DNA from 4 places in the Bacillus sp. BC05(2025) genome. Region 1 is predicted to be linked to each of the others. Evidence: riboswitches for the same ligand, from Rfam matches in the RefSeq annotation. Region 1 holds a riboswitch; each other region holds the start of a gene.
What was found. A riboswitch is a leader RNA that binds a small molecule or an ion and turns the genes downstream of it on or off. The one in region 1 is predicted to bind thiamine pyrophosphate.

Region 1 (3,194 bases):
TAATTAAGTGCATCGGTACATGCCCAGGTCCTTCAATCATCACTTGCACATCATGCTTCCAAGCAATCTTCGTTAATTCACCAAGTGTTTCAAGTTCAGAGAATTGCGCTTCGTCATTTGCATCTGCAATCGAACCTGGACGTAATCCATCTCCAAGAGAGAACGAAACGTCGTACTGCTTCATAATTTCACAAATTTCTTCAAAATGAGTATACAAGAAGTTTTCTTTATGATGGAATAAACACCACTGTGCCATAATCGAACCACCGCGTGAAACGATACCCGTCGTACGCTTTGCAGTAATCGGAATGTAGCGAAGTAATACGCCCGCGTGAATTGTAAAGTAATCAACGCCTTGCTCCGCTTGCTCAATTAACGTATCACGATACACTTCCCACGTTAAATCTTCTGCAATTCCATTTACTTTCTCCAGCGCTTGATAGATTGGTACAGTTCCAACTGGTACAGGCGCGTTACGAATAATCCACTCACGTGTCGTATGAATATTTTTACCTGTAGATAAATCCATAATCGTATCTGCACCCCAGCGCGTTGCCCACGTCATCTTCTCTACTTCTTCTGCGATAGAAGAGGATACAGCAGAGTTTCCGATATTTGCATTGACCTTCACATGGAAGTTACGTCCAATAATCATCGGTTCTGCTTCCGGATGGTTAATATTTGCTGGTAAAATAGCTCGACCTTCCGCGATTTCCTTACGAACAAACTCAGGCTCTACTCCTTCACGGATCGCAACATATTCCATCTCAGACGTAATAATGCCATTACGTGCATAGTGCATTTGCGTAACATTTGCACCTTGCTTCGCTCTAAGCGGTTTGCGACCCATTTGCGGGAAAACAGGTGTATGTTTTGAAGCTACCTTCACACCGTCATCCTCTGGTTTCACTTCGCGCCCTTCGTATGCTTCTACATCCCCGCGCTCTAGAATCCAAGAGTGGCGCGGCGCCTGCAACCCCTTTTCCAGCTCCACTTTATACGCAGGATCTGTATAAGGACCGCTCGTATCATATACACGAATTGGCGGATTCGGAATGCCGTTCGTTTCACTTTGTTCAATCTCACGCATCGGCACTTTCATACCCGCGCGTGGCCCATCCACATATACTTTCTTACTTCCCGGTAAACTCGATTTCAATTCAATTTGCTCAGATGAAACAGATTGTTTCATAACCTTTGTTGCCCCCCTGTACGTGACAAGGACGAGATATGGCCAGCGTATGCCAAAATAAAAAGAGCCAGGTCCATAAAAAAATAAGGACCTGGCTCATAAAGACATCATTATGTAAAGCCGTTAACTTCCCTACGCTGGTACGAGCCAGATCAGGTCCAAAGGGTTAAGAAGTTCACGCGCTTCTCTCTCAGCCTACGCATACGTTAGGCACCCCTAGTTTATCACTGATTTAATTTTCAATACTTTCTCATCATACACGATAATCTGAAAAATGCAAAGTTTATTTCTTTTGTTACTTATGGAATCATCCACGTTAAATAATATGCCTGTACATACGTCATAATACCAACAATAATTACGAAGAATAAACTATGCTTCACTGTAAAGCGGAATAAATCTGATTCTTTTCCAGCAAGTCCAACTGCTGCACAAGCAATTGCAATCGATTGCGGAGAAATCATTTTTCCTGTTACACCGCCCGTTGTATTTGCTGCAACAAGAAGTACTTCAGATACACCGACTTGCTGCGCTGTAATCGCTTGTAAATTCGAGAACAGTGCATTTGCTGACGTATCAGACCCTGTTAAGAATACCCCAATCCAACCTAAGAATGGTGAGAAGAACGGGAATAGTGCTCCAGTTCCTGCAAGCGCTAACGCTAATGTAGAAGATAAACCAGAATAGTTTGCAATAAATGCAAATCCTAATACGAATCCGATAGATAGAATTGGCATTTTAAGCTCATTTAACGTTTCTTTAAATGTCGCTACTGCATCTTTTGCACTCATTTTCAAAATAAAGATAGAAATGATACAAGCAATTAAGATTGCTGTTCCTGTTGCTGATAGTACATCAAACTTCAAAATCGCCTCGTAAGGCGTTGGTTTATTTACAATTGGCTCTGCTTTCATTACTAAATTGTGTAAGCCTGGAATTTCAAACTTAAACACGAGGCTTTCCAATGCGCCGCCTGGAGCAAATAACGCTTTAAAGAAGCTTTGACTCCAAATGACTACCATCACAGTTAAAATAATAAATGGAGACCATGCTTTTACAACTTTTCCTACTGTTAGTTTCGGCATAGATGTTGCCGTCGTTGTCGCAGCTACTTCACTATTTGCTTGTTTAGACTGATAAATTTCTTTCGGCTGCCAAACTTTTAAGAATAGCGATAAACTCACTAAACTTACTAGTGCTGACGTAATATCCGGAAGTTCTGGTCCTAAGAATGTCGCTGTAATGAACTGCGTAATTGCAAATGAACTACCCGCTACAAATAGAGCAGGCCATGTTTGTCTTACCCCTTTAAATCCATCCATTAAAAATACGATGAAGAACGGAACAAATAATGATAAGAACGGTAATTGATGTCCAGCCATTTGTCCAATTTTATGTGGATCAATACCAGTTACTTGTCCAGCAACTGTAATCGGAATTCCCATCGCTCCGAACGCTACCGGTGCCGTATTTGCGATTAAGCAAAGACCCGCTGCATATAAAGGATTTAATCCAAGACCTGCAAGAAGCGCTGCCGTAATCGCTACTGGTGCACCAAATCCTGCTGCTCCTTCTAAAAATGCTCCGAATGAAAAACCGATTAAAATAACAAGTAAACGATGGTCATTCGTAATGGATAATACGGATGCACGAATGACATCAAATTGACCTGTTTTCACAGATATTTTATATAAAAATACCGACATAATGATAATCCAAGCAATTGGCCATAGTCCGTATAAAAAACCATATCCGGTCGCTGCCATCGCCATTGTGAACGGCATCTTATAAGCGAATAATGCCACTAAAATTGTAAGTACAACTGTAATAAAACCTGCCACATACCCCTTCATGCGGAAAACTGCTAACGCTAAGAAAAAAAAGATAATCGGAATAAGTGCGACCGCTGCCGAAATCCAAATATTTCCGAACGGATCATAAACTTGTGTCCATGTGTTCATTGTTTTCTCCCCCTAAAGAATCCCCTTTTAAATAGAATAAT
Region 2 (3,194 bases), on a different contig from region 1:
TATTAAAATCAGCTTGATTTTTCTCCATAATTGTCTTTAATGTAGCTTCTTCTGCTGGTCCTCCCCAGCCTCCGTAACGTTTGCCTTCAAAATCTTTCGGTGAAGTCATGTTATCTTTCTTAAGCGATGCAAAAGCTGAAGTGTTATGCTGAATAATCGCTCCTACAGACACAACAGGAATACCTTCCACACGAGCCAGCGTTACATTTTCTTGTGCGCTTATTGCGAAGTCAGCTTTTCCTGAAGCTATCATTTGCTCCGCTGTCACATTATCACCAGGCTGAATAATTTCTACATCTAAGCCTTGCTTTTTATAATAATCTTTCGCTTGCGCTACATATAAGCCAGTATGATTCGTATTCGGAAACCAATCTAATACTACTTTTACTTTTTGATCTTTACTTGCACTTTCTTCTTTCTTGGTCGGATTACATCCAACCACACCTACCGCTAATAAGGCAGCCAACATAACTTTTAAACCTTTTTTCATTTTCTGCCGTCCTTTCTATATATCCATGGTGCTGTTATTCTTGCCATAAACTCCACGATAAAATACAGACATAATGTCACCATAACAATAATTGCTGCAACACCAAATACTCGGGCTGTTAAAAAGGATTTCGTAGCCCTCGTAAGCATAACTCCTAATCCTTCACTGGCACCGAGCCATTCTCCAATAATCGCTCCCATTACGCTATATGTAACTGCAATTTTTAACCCTGAAAAAAAGTATGGAAGCACTGCTGGAAACTTTACTTTCTGATAAACTTGCCATTTCGTTGCCTTCATCGTTTGCAACAACTTCAACATATTTTTATCTACCGTTTGAAAACCTTCTAAAATGCTAAGCGCAATCGGAAAGAAACAAACGAGTATGACTACCATTACTTTCGGTAGCATTCCATATCCAAACCAAATAATAAATAACGGTGCAAGTACAACGATTGGAATTGTCTGCGAAATAACAAGCAACGGATTTATTAAAATACGAAATAAAGGGATAACATCCATAATAATTGCAATACTTGTCCCAATTAAAATCGCAATGAACAGTCCAATTATAACCTCTTGCAGCGTTTGTATCGTATTTGGTAATAGTAAATCTTTCATTCCAATTAATTCTTGAACAATGGCTGAAGGCTTCGGTAAAATCCAAGGTTCAATTTTAAATAATGAAACAGATCCTTCCCATATCGCAATGAGAAGGATAAGCCAAATTGTTGTAATTAGTTTAGATTGCTTCTGGTTTTGCATATTCATCACGGTACTTCCAAACTTTTTCATCTATCGTTACACCAGTGCTTGGACGATAGTGGATTTTAATAGAAGTAATTACTTCTTCTGCTCCAGCATCCACACATGCTTGTTGTGCACGTTTAATGACATCAAGAAGTACATCTAATTCTCCTTCCAGCGTTGTTTCCATTGCCCCTACTTCATAACGAACTCCCGATTGTTGTACAACCTCAATTGCTTTATCAACAACAGAATACACATCTTTGTTCTTCGCTTGTGGTACTACTGAAAATGAAATTGTAACTTGTTGTGACATAGTAAAATCCCCCTTATAAAATGAAATATTAAAACAAGAAAAGGCTTTCCTACTGCGTAGGAAAGCCTTGTATGCAAGTTATTATAGAATAACATATGCTACATTACTTTAAGTAACTCCCTACGCTGGCATTATCCAGATCAGGTTGAGGGTCGATGTTTGTTTACATCCTCTCAGCCAATTGGCTCCCCGGTCCTTAATTCGTTTTCATTGTAGCATGATTTATTTTATTGAACAAACAAAAGCACGTATAATCATTTCAATTAACTTTTGAATTCCCCTATTAACTCTTGTAACTCCTGTGAAAGCCAGCTTAAAGAACTAGCTAATTCAGCAATATCTTGTACAGACATTTCCTGTTCTTTCAAACTTTCTTCAATATTATTACTACTATTTGCATACGTATTTGCAATAAGTGATAGTTCATTTACAACACGAACAATATTTTGGCTATTTTGCAATATATCACTTGAATTACTAGAAACAACTCTAACTTGATTTGTAACAGATTGTGCAGATTTTGAAATTTTTTCAAAGAAAGCACCACTACTTTGAAAAAGTTTCATTCCGGATTCTACTTCTTTTGAAGCTTTTTGTATTGAAACAGCAGCTTCTTCTGTTTCAACTTGTGTTTCCTCTATTAATTTCGCTATATCTTTTGCTGATACTTCCGTCTGCTCTGCTAATTTACGTACTTCATCAGCAACAACGGCAAATCCCTTTCCGGTTGCCTCACCATGTGAAGCTTCGATAGAAGCATGTAAAGCTAGCGAATTCGTTTGATTTGAAATACTCGTAATTACATTTACAATATCACTAATTTCTTTTGATCTCGTTTCCAAAGAATGAATGATAGAAGATAAATTTTGTACTGCATTTTGTATTATGTTCATTTGATTCATCGTCTGTTCAATAATACCATTTCCTTTTACTGAATGATGCTTCGTACCTTCAGACTCTTTCGTCATTTGCTTTGCAATATTAGTTATCTCTTCCATCCTATCTTCCATTTCATATACAATATCTAAATACTTTGGTACTGACGTTTCTTGTAATTGAACGCCAGCCCTTAACTCAACTATAGAACTTACGATTCCTTGGACTGCCATGCTATTTTCTTTCGTACTCACTGACAATTCTTGTGAAGATGAGGAAACCTGTTCTGCTGTCTGCTTCACTTTATCTATAATTCCTTTAAACTTCTCGATAGTATTATTAAAATACGAATTAATAATACCAATATCATCTGGTCTTTCCTCCAATTTAATACTCAAATCACCTTCACCGATTCTGCGCAATCCTTCACGTAAATCCCGTAATGGAGCAAGAGCGTTACGTACAATTAAAAATTGAATAACAGTTGCAATTAAAACAGAAATACAAATAAACATTAAACCTTGTATAATGAATTTTTCTTTTGTAATAGGAACAATAGAAGCATCTACATCGGCTGCAACAATTGCCACAATATTTCCGTCTCCATCTTTAATTGGCTCTAATATCGTTACCCATGTTCCTAATAGATCTTCATATACTACTGTCATGTTTGCTTTTTTCGTGCTCATTACCTTATCGTATGCTTTCATCCAAAGATCTGGTTGTTTATAATATTCTCCCGGCCTTACTTCAACAACATTTGCTA
Region 3 (3,194 bases), on a different contig from region 1:
AAGTAAAGTTGCCTCGTTAAAACGTGCAGGTGCTTTCGTTTGGCCTGATGTTTGCATAATTAACTTTACAGTTAATGTGTCGCCTTTTTCAATGCGAGGTAGAAGTTGCTCTTTTACGTCATCTGTTACATCATCATCTTCAAAGCGATTTTCGTATACTTCCTTCCAGCCGGCATGTAAAATTGTTTTTCCGCGTGCAATGAACGTTTCATTGCCAACTTTTGTGCGTAACGTTAGTTGTTCGTATTCGAATGCTGGGAATAAAACGGCTAAGAAACGTTTGACAACTAAATCATAAATTTTACGTTCTTTATCTGTGAAGGCAGAGAAATTAACGTATCCTTCTGTCGGAATAATTGCGTGATGATCGCTTACTTTACTATCATCAACAAATGATTTATTAGCCTTGATAGGCTTTTGTAATACTTTATGTGCTAAAGGACGGTACTCTCCAACTCCGCACGCCTTTAGACGTTCTGGAAGTGTTCCAACAATATCAGATGAAATATAGCGTGAATCTGTACGAGGGTATGTTAGCACTTTATGTTGCTCATACAATTTCTGCATAATGTTTAATGTTTCTTTCGCAGAGTAACCGAACTTTTTATTTGCATCACGTTGTAATTCAGTTAAATCGTAAAGACCAGGAGAGAATGACTTCTTCTGTTTTTTATCAATTTCCACAACAGTAGCATTATGCTTATCTAAAACTTTTACAATATCATCAATTTTTTCTTTATTAAAACTACGGCTATTGCCGTTTGCATCTTGCCAAGTTAATTTTAACTTATCAGTTGTTTGCGCTTCGATACCGTAGTAAGTTTGAGCTTTGAAGTTCTTTATTTCATCTTCACGATTAGCGATCATAGCGACAGTAGGTGTTTGCACACGGCCGCAATTCAGCTGGGCATTAAAGCGAGTCGTTAAAGCGCGAGTCGCGTTAAGACCGATATACCAGTCAGCTTCTGAACGTGCAACTGCTGAAGCGTATAAATTGTCATATGCTTTACCTGGTTTTAAATTTGCAAAACCATCTTTAATTGCTTTATCAGTAACGGATGAAATCCATAGACGTTTAATTGGTTTGTTAATTCGAACCTTATCAATAATCCAACGAGCGACTAATTCTCCTTCACGCCCAGCGTCTGTTGCTACAATAATTTCATTTACATCTTTTCTAAGTAGCTGACTTTTTACAGCATTAAATTGTTTCCCAGTTTGTTTAATAACCGTTAATTTCAAACGCTCAGGTAGCATAGGTAAATCTTCTAAATTCCACTTTTTATATTTCACATCATAGCTTTCTGGATCTGCTAATGTAACAAGATGACCTAAAGCCCAAGTTACAATATATTTACTACCTTCAAGGTAACCATTTCCTTTTTTATCGCACTTCAGTACGCGAGCAATATCACGTGCAACGGAAGGCTTTTCAGCGATTACAACGCTTTTTGACATATTTAAAACATCCTTTCAAATTTCCATACGTTAACTATAGCATACATCTTCTTGAGATTCAGTTTCGCTCCAGATTTGAACGTTTTTTAATGGGATAACATCTGTTTGAAAGTGAATGATGGTGACAGAACATAATATGCACCATGATGAGACTGTGAGAAATAGATAGTTATTATGCGTATTGTTTTATTTGTTGCTTCTATATTGAATAGAAAAGTAAAGAACTTGTTATTTTACTAGAATAAGAGTAGACTTTGAAGTAGAAGAATACTAAACACATGGGAGTTTGTGGATGCAAACTGAGAGTATGACTAATCCGTCATTGACCATTTGAACCTGTTGGATAATGCCAGCGTAGGGAGAGTGTAAAAACACATGTTCAGGCACTTTGCGTACGCGCAAAGTGTCTTTTTGTGTATCTCCCATCACTATAGTTAGGAGATGAGAAGGATGAATATGAAAGAAATTAGTAAAGTAGTGGATTTGGTGAGAGAGTCTAATCCGCTCGTTCATAATATTACAAATGTTGTTGTCACAAATTTTACAGCTAACGGTTTGTTAGCGTTAGGAGCATCGCCTGTAATGGCATATGCAAAAGAAGAAGTAGCAGAAATGGCTAGCATTGCTGGGGCGCTTGTTTTGAACATGGGTACACTTCGTCCTGACGAGGTAGAAGCGATGTTACTTGCTGGTAAATCAGCAAATGTGAACAATGTACCAGTACTGTTTGATCCAGTTGGTGCAGGAGCAACATCGTATCGAACAGAAGTTGCGAGACATATTCCGGCTGAAATCGAGTTAGCAATTATTCGCGGAAATGCAGCTGAAATAGCGAACGTTATTAATGAGAGATGGGAAATTAAAGGAGTAGACGCTGGTGCTGGGAATGGCAATGTCGTAAGTATTGCAAAACAGGCAGCAGATGAACTAAATACAGTTGCGGTAATTACTGGAAAAGAAGATGTTGTTACAGATGGAGAGCGAACAATCCTTATTCAAAATGGTCACCCTATTTTAACGAAAGTTACGGGAACTGGTTGTTTACTAACTTCTGTAATAGGAGCATTTGTAGCGGTAGAAAAGGATTATGTAAAGGCGGCAGTAGCAGCATTAACATTTTATGGTGTAGCTGCGGAACTGGCAGCTGCCAAGACGGTGGAAAAAGGACCTGGTAGTTTCCAAATTGAATTTTTAAATCAGTTAGCGAATACTACTTCAGGTGATATAGAGAAGTATGGGAAGATTGAGGTTATATAATAAGGAGGGAAAATAAATGTCGCGTATTTCAAAGGCAGAAATGTCTAGGTTGTTATCAGTATATTTTATTATGGGAAGTAACAATTGTACGAAGGATCCACTGCAAGTATTGAGAGATGCACTTGAAGGCGGTATAACAATTTTTCAATTTCGTGAAAAGGGCGCAGGCGCTTTAACGGGAGAGAAACACATTTGTTTCGCAAAAGAACTACAAGCAATTTGTAAGGAGTACGGTGTACCGTTTATCGTAAATGATGATGTGGAGCTAGCTCTTGAGTTAGATGCAGATGGCGTACATGTTGGACAAGATGATGAAGGGATTACTTCTGTTCGTGAAAAAATGGGGGATAAAATTGTTGGTGTATCTACACATACAATTGAAGAAGCACGCTGGGCGATTGAAAACGGAGCTGATTATTTAGGTGTCGGCCCTATTTTCCCAACGAATACGAAAAAAGATACGAAAGCTGTGCAAGGAA
Region 4 (3,194 bases), on a different contig from region 1:
AAATGGACTTGCTATAAATACCCTAACAACCCTGGTATTCTTTTTCTCCATATCACCTATACATCCTTTCACTCTTATAAAATTTAAATATTTCGTATATTACATGGATAGTATCGTTAATTTTAAAAAATATGAATATCTATCCCTTCAATAAAACAAAACATTCTGTCTATAACACAAAATACAGTTTCTTATTCCCTTCATACCCTAGGGTCGAGTAGTTAGCTTTTGCTAGCTTCTCTTTAATGTATGAAAAAAAGATAAGACTCTTTAAAATGATTTTTCTTGATTTCTCAATATAAAGAGTCTTGGATTTCCGCTAACAAGCCTATATTATATGAACAAAGAGTAAGGTAAGAGTTACTCTTTTACTTGAATGATTGAATATATCCACTAGCGATGGCGCTATATTCTTTGTCGACATGTACATGTATAAAGCTAATATTTTATATGAATATTCGTAGTCAATATTCATATATTACAATAGCATCAGAAGTACCATTAAAACAATTAGAGCAACTACCACAGCTGCCACAACCTCCACAACTAAAACAACCAAAACAACCGAAGCAACCAAAACAACGGAATCCACCACAACGAAATCCGCCGCAACGACCGCCACATCCACCACAGCCGCCACAGCGACGAGCACCATCTTCAATATAGTAATATGGATATTGGTTTTGCTGGTCCCAATACACAACATTTCCAGACTGGTAATCATTAAGGCTTAACGCTTGTAGTTCTTGTTGGAATTGATTCATTTTCATGACCTCCTTTTATTAACTATAACCTTTTGACGCTTTCCTATATTTCTGTTTGTTAAATCTTAGTAGAAATAGCGCTATAAACTAAGTTCAATACGTACACCTACAAAATATGACCTATCACTAGATGATGTATCTTGTTCATGTACCTATTTTTCGGTTATTTTTCCACGGGCTCATTTTTATAAAGTGAAACTTTAATCAGTGGGGGTTTTGTTCACCCCCCACTGATTATCAGCCCTCACCAATCGGACGTTAACGGACAGCCCGACTCCCACCTAACTTCTTTGCTCCAACTGAATTTTGAGGTGGGAGTTTTACTGTCCGTTAACGCGGGATAAATTGAAAAAAGACGCACTTAGATTGATGCGCCTTTTGCAATACCTCTTGTCTTTATCCTATTACGTTTTTCTCTTCTATACTTACCGGCCACTTTTCTAATGTATAGGCCATTTCCCAAAATGAATATTCATATTGACTACTTATAATAAAATGTTGTTTCATTCGATTTCGGTCTGCCTCTGTTACTTTTTCAGCGATAGTATCTAACCGTGTAATTTGCTCTTCAACTAATGTACGGAACCAATCAGATCCGTAAGCAGAAATCCATTCGTTATAAATTGGCTCTTCTGGCTGACACTCTTTTAAACGCTCACCAATTTCATAATACAACCAATAGCAAGGTAAAATTGCTGCAATGATATCACCTAAATGTCCTTCATACGCAGCACGATACATATGTGAAGTATATGCGTATGCAGTTGGAGCAGGAATAAAATTATCTTTTTCTTCTTGTGTGATCCCTAGTTTCTTCGCAAAATTCTCATGTAAGGATAATTCCGCTTCATATGTATTTTGAGCATGGTGTGCCATACGAGCTGTCGTTTCTAATTCCAATGCTTTTGCAGCTCCTAAAGTTTGTACTCTAGCAAAGTGACTCAAATAATACGAATCTTGAAGCACATAATAGCGAAAACTAGCTAAATCTAACGTTCCTTCACCAAGTTTTTTTACAAAAGGATGATGAAAACTAGCTTCCCAAATTGAGTCTACTTCTTTACGTAATGATTGTGAAAAAGTCATTTAAATCCCTCCAATTATGTATGAAATTTAAGTATTTACCCACCATTATTATATCTGTAAAACAAAAAAACTTTCTTTACAGGCGTAAAGAAAGTGAAAGTGACAGTTTTTATTCATAAAATAGCAATGTCTTTCCCACTTCCCTACGCTGGCATTAACCAGATCAGGTACTAAGAGTCTCAAATTCCAATTTGATCTCAGCCTATAATAGGCCCCCCTAGTGGATAAAATATTTAATTTTCGTATTGTATTCATCATAACATACTTCATGTAACTGTCAAAAATCATTTATGATACCGCTACTTAAAAGCCTTCTTCTTTTCTTACTCTTAATGAAGTTTCAATAATCATATCTAATAGTTTACTATATTCAATTCCCGCTGCAGCTGCACTTTTTGGTAGTAAACTCGCTTGCGTCATCCCTGGTAATGTATTAATCTCCATTACATATGGAATACCATCCTTCACCATCATATCCACCCTTGCATAAACGCTGCACTTTAATGCTTTATAGCAAGCCAGTGAAGCTTTGTTTACACGTTCCTTCAGTTCAGCTGGAAGTTCGATAACTTCTTCAATTGTACTAGCAGCATCATATTTCGCATTGTAATCAAAGAACTCAGCCGCATGTCGAATTGAAATGATAGGTAATTGTTTTCCATCAAAAATGGAACATGTAATCTCGTCACCTTTTATATATTTCTCTATTACTACCTCCGAATCCCATTCAAATACAGTTTCCAGAATTGAAATTAATTCGTCTTTATTATAGACAATCTTTACCCCGACACTTGAGCCACCAGAGTTTGGTTTTACCACTAACGGAAATCCTAACTGATTTAGTTCATCAACATTTAGATCCTCCATTTTTGTAAGTTCAATCCAATCAGGTGTTTCTATACCTTCATAACGTAAAATCTTTTTCGAAATATTTTTGTCCATACATATACCGCTAGATAACATATTGCTTCCGCTATAAGGAATACCTAAACTTTCAAGTGTCCCTTGAACAGTTCCATCTTCTCCGTATTTTCCGTGTAATGCGAGTAATGCAAAATCAATGTCTTTCGCTTTTTCGATTAAATCCATTTTTTCATTTAACGTAATCGGTACGATTTCATATTTATTTTCATCTAAATTTGCAATCATTTCATTTCCAGTCATAATTGATACTTGTTTTTCAGAGGATACTCCCCCCATAATAACGCCAATTCTCATTTCCTCAACTCCAAATTTCATTTTTTTATCCCGCATTAACAGGCAGTAAGACCCCCACCTCAAAATTCAGCGGAAGCAATGCAGTTAGGTGTGGGATGAACACCCCCCCACTGATTAAAGCTTCAC

Region 2: it holds a riboswitch for thiamine pyrophosphate, as region 1 does, so the genes downstream of both, ACZ76X_RS22840 (MTH1187 family thiamine-binding protein) here and thiC (phosphomethylpyrimidine synthase ThiC) in region 1, are expected to answer to the same signal.
Region 3: it holds a riboswitch for thiamine pyrophosphate, as region 1 does, so the genes downstream of both, thiM (hydroxyethylthiazole kinase) here and thiC (phosphomethylpyrimidine synthase ThiC) in region 1, are expected to answer to the same signal.
Region 4: it holds a riboswitch for thiamine pyrophosphate, as region 1 does, so the genes downstream of both, tenA (thiaminase II) here and thiC (phosphomethylpyrimidine synthase ThiC) in region 1, are expected to answer to the same signal.

What each region holds. Positions count from the first base shown of each region.
Region 1 is NZ_JBWYRA010000013.1:75,092-78,285, reverse strand. It holds gene thiC (phosphomethylpyrimidine synthase ThiC) at 1-1,192, opposite strand, end outside; TPP riboswitch at 1,305-1,420, opposite strand; gene lldP (L-lactate permease) at 1,492-3,153, opposite strand.
Region 2 is NZ_JBWYRA010000009.1:95,162-98,355, forward strand. It holds gene ACZ76X_RS22830 (ABC transporter substrate-binding protein) at 1-490, opposite strand, end outside; gene ACZ76X_RS22835 (ABC transporter permease) at 487-1,260, opposite strand; gene ACZ76X_RS22840 (MTH1187 family thiamine-binding protein) at 1,232-1,552, opposite strand; TPP riboswitch at 1,653-1,754, opposite strand; gene ACZ76X_RS22845 (methyl-accepting chemotaxis protein) at 1,816-3,194, opposite strand, start outside.
Region 3 is NZ_JBWYRA010000009.1:100,929-104,122, reverse strand. It holds gene topB (DNA topoisomerase III) at 1-1,458, opposite strand, end outside; TPP riboswitch at 1,727-1,836, shown strand; gene thiM (hydroxyethylthiazole kinase) at 1,909-2,715, shown strand; gene thiE (thiamine phosphate synthase) at 2,732-3,194, shown strand, end outside.
Region 4 is NZ_JBWYRA010000001.1:128,901-132,094, reverse strand. It holds gene ACZ76X_RS00670 (nucleoside 2-deoxyribosyltransferase) at 1-51, opposite strand, end outside; gene ACZ76X_RS00665 (heterocycloanthracin/sonorensin family bacteriocin) at 465-764, opposite strand; gene tenA (thiaminase II) at 1,161-1,850, opposite strand; TPP riboswitch at 1,974-2,079, opposite strand; gene ddlB (D-alanine--D-alanine ligase) at 2,154-3,068, opposite strand; gene pdxR (MocR-like pyridoxine biosynthesis transcription factor PdxR) at 3,191-3,194, opposite strand, start outside.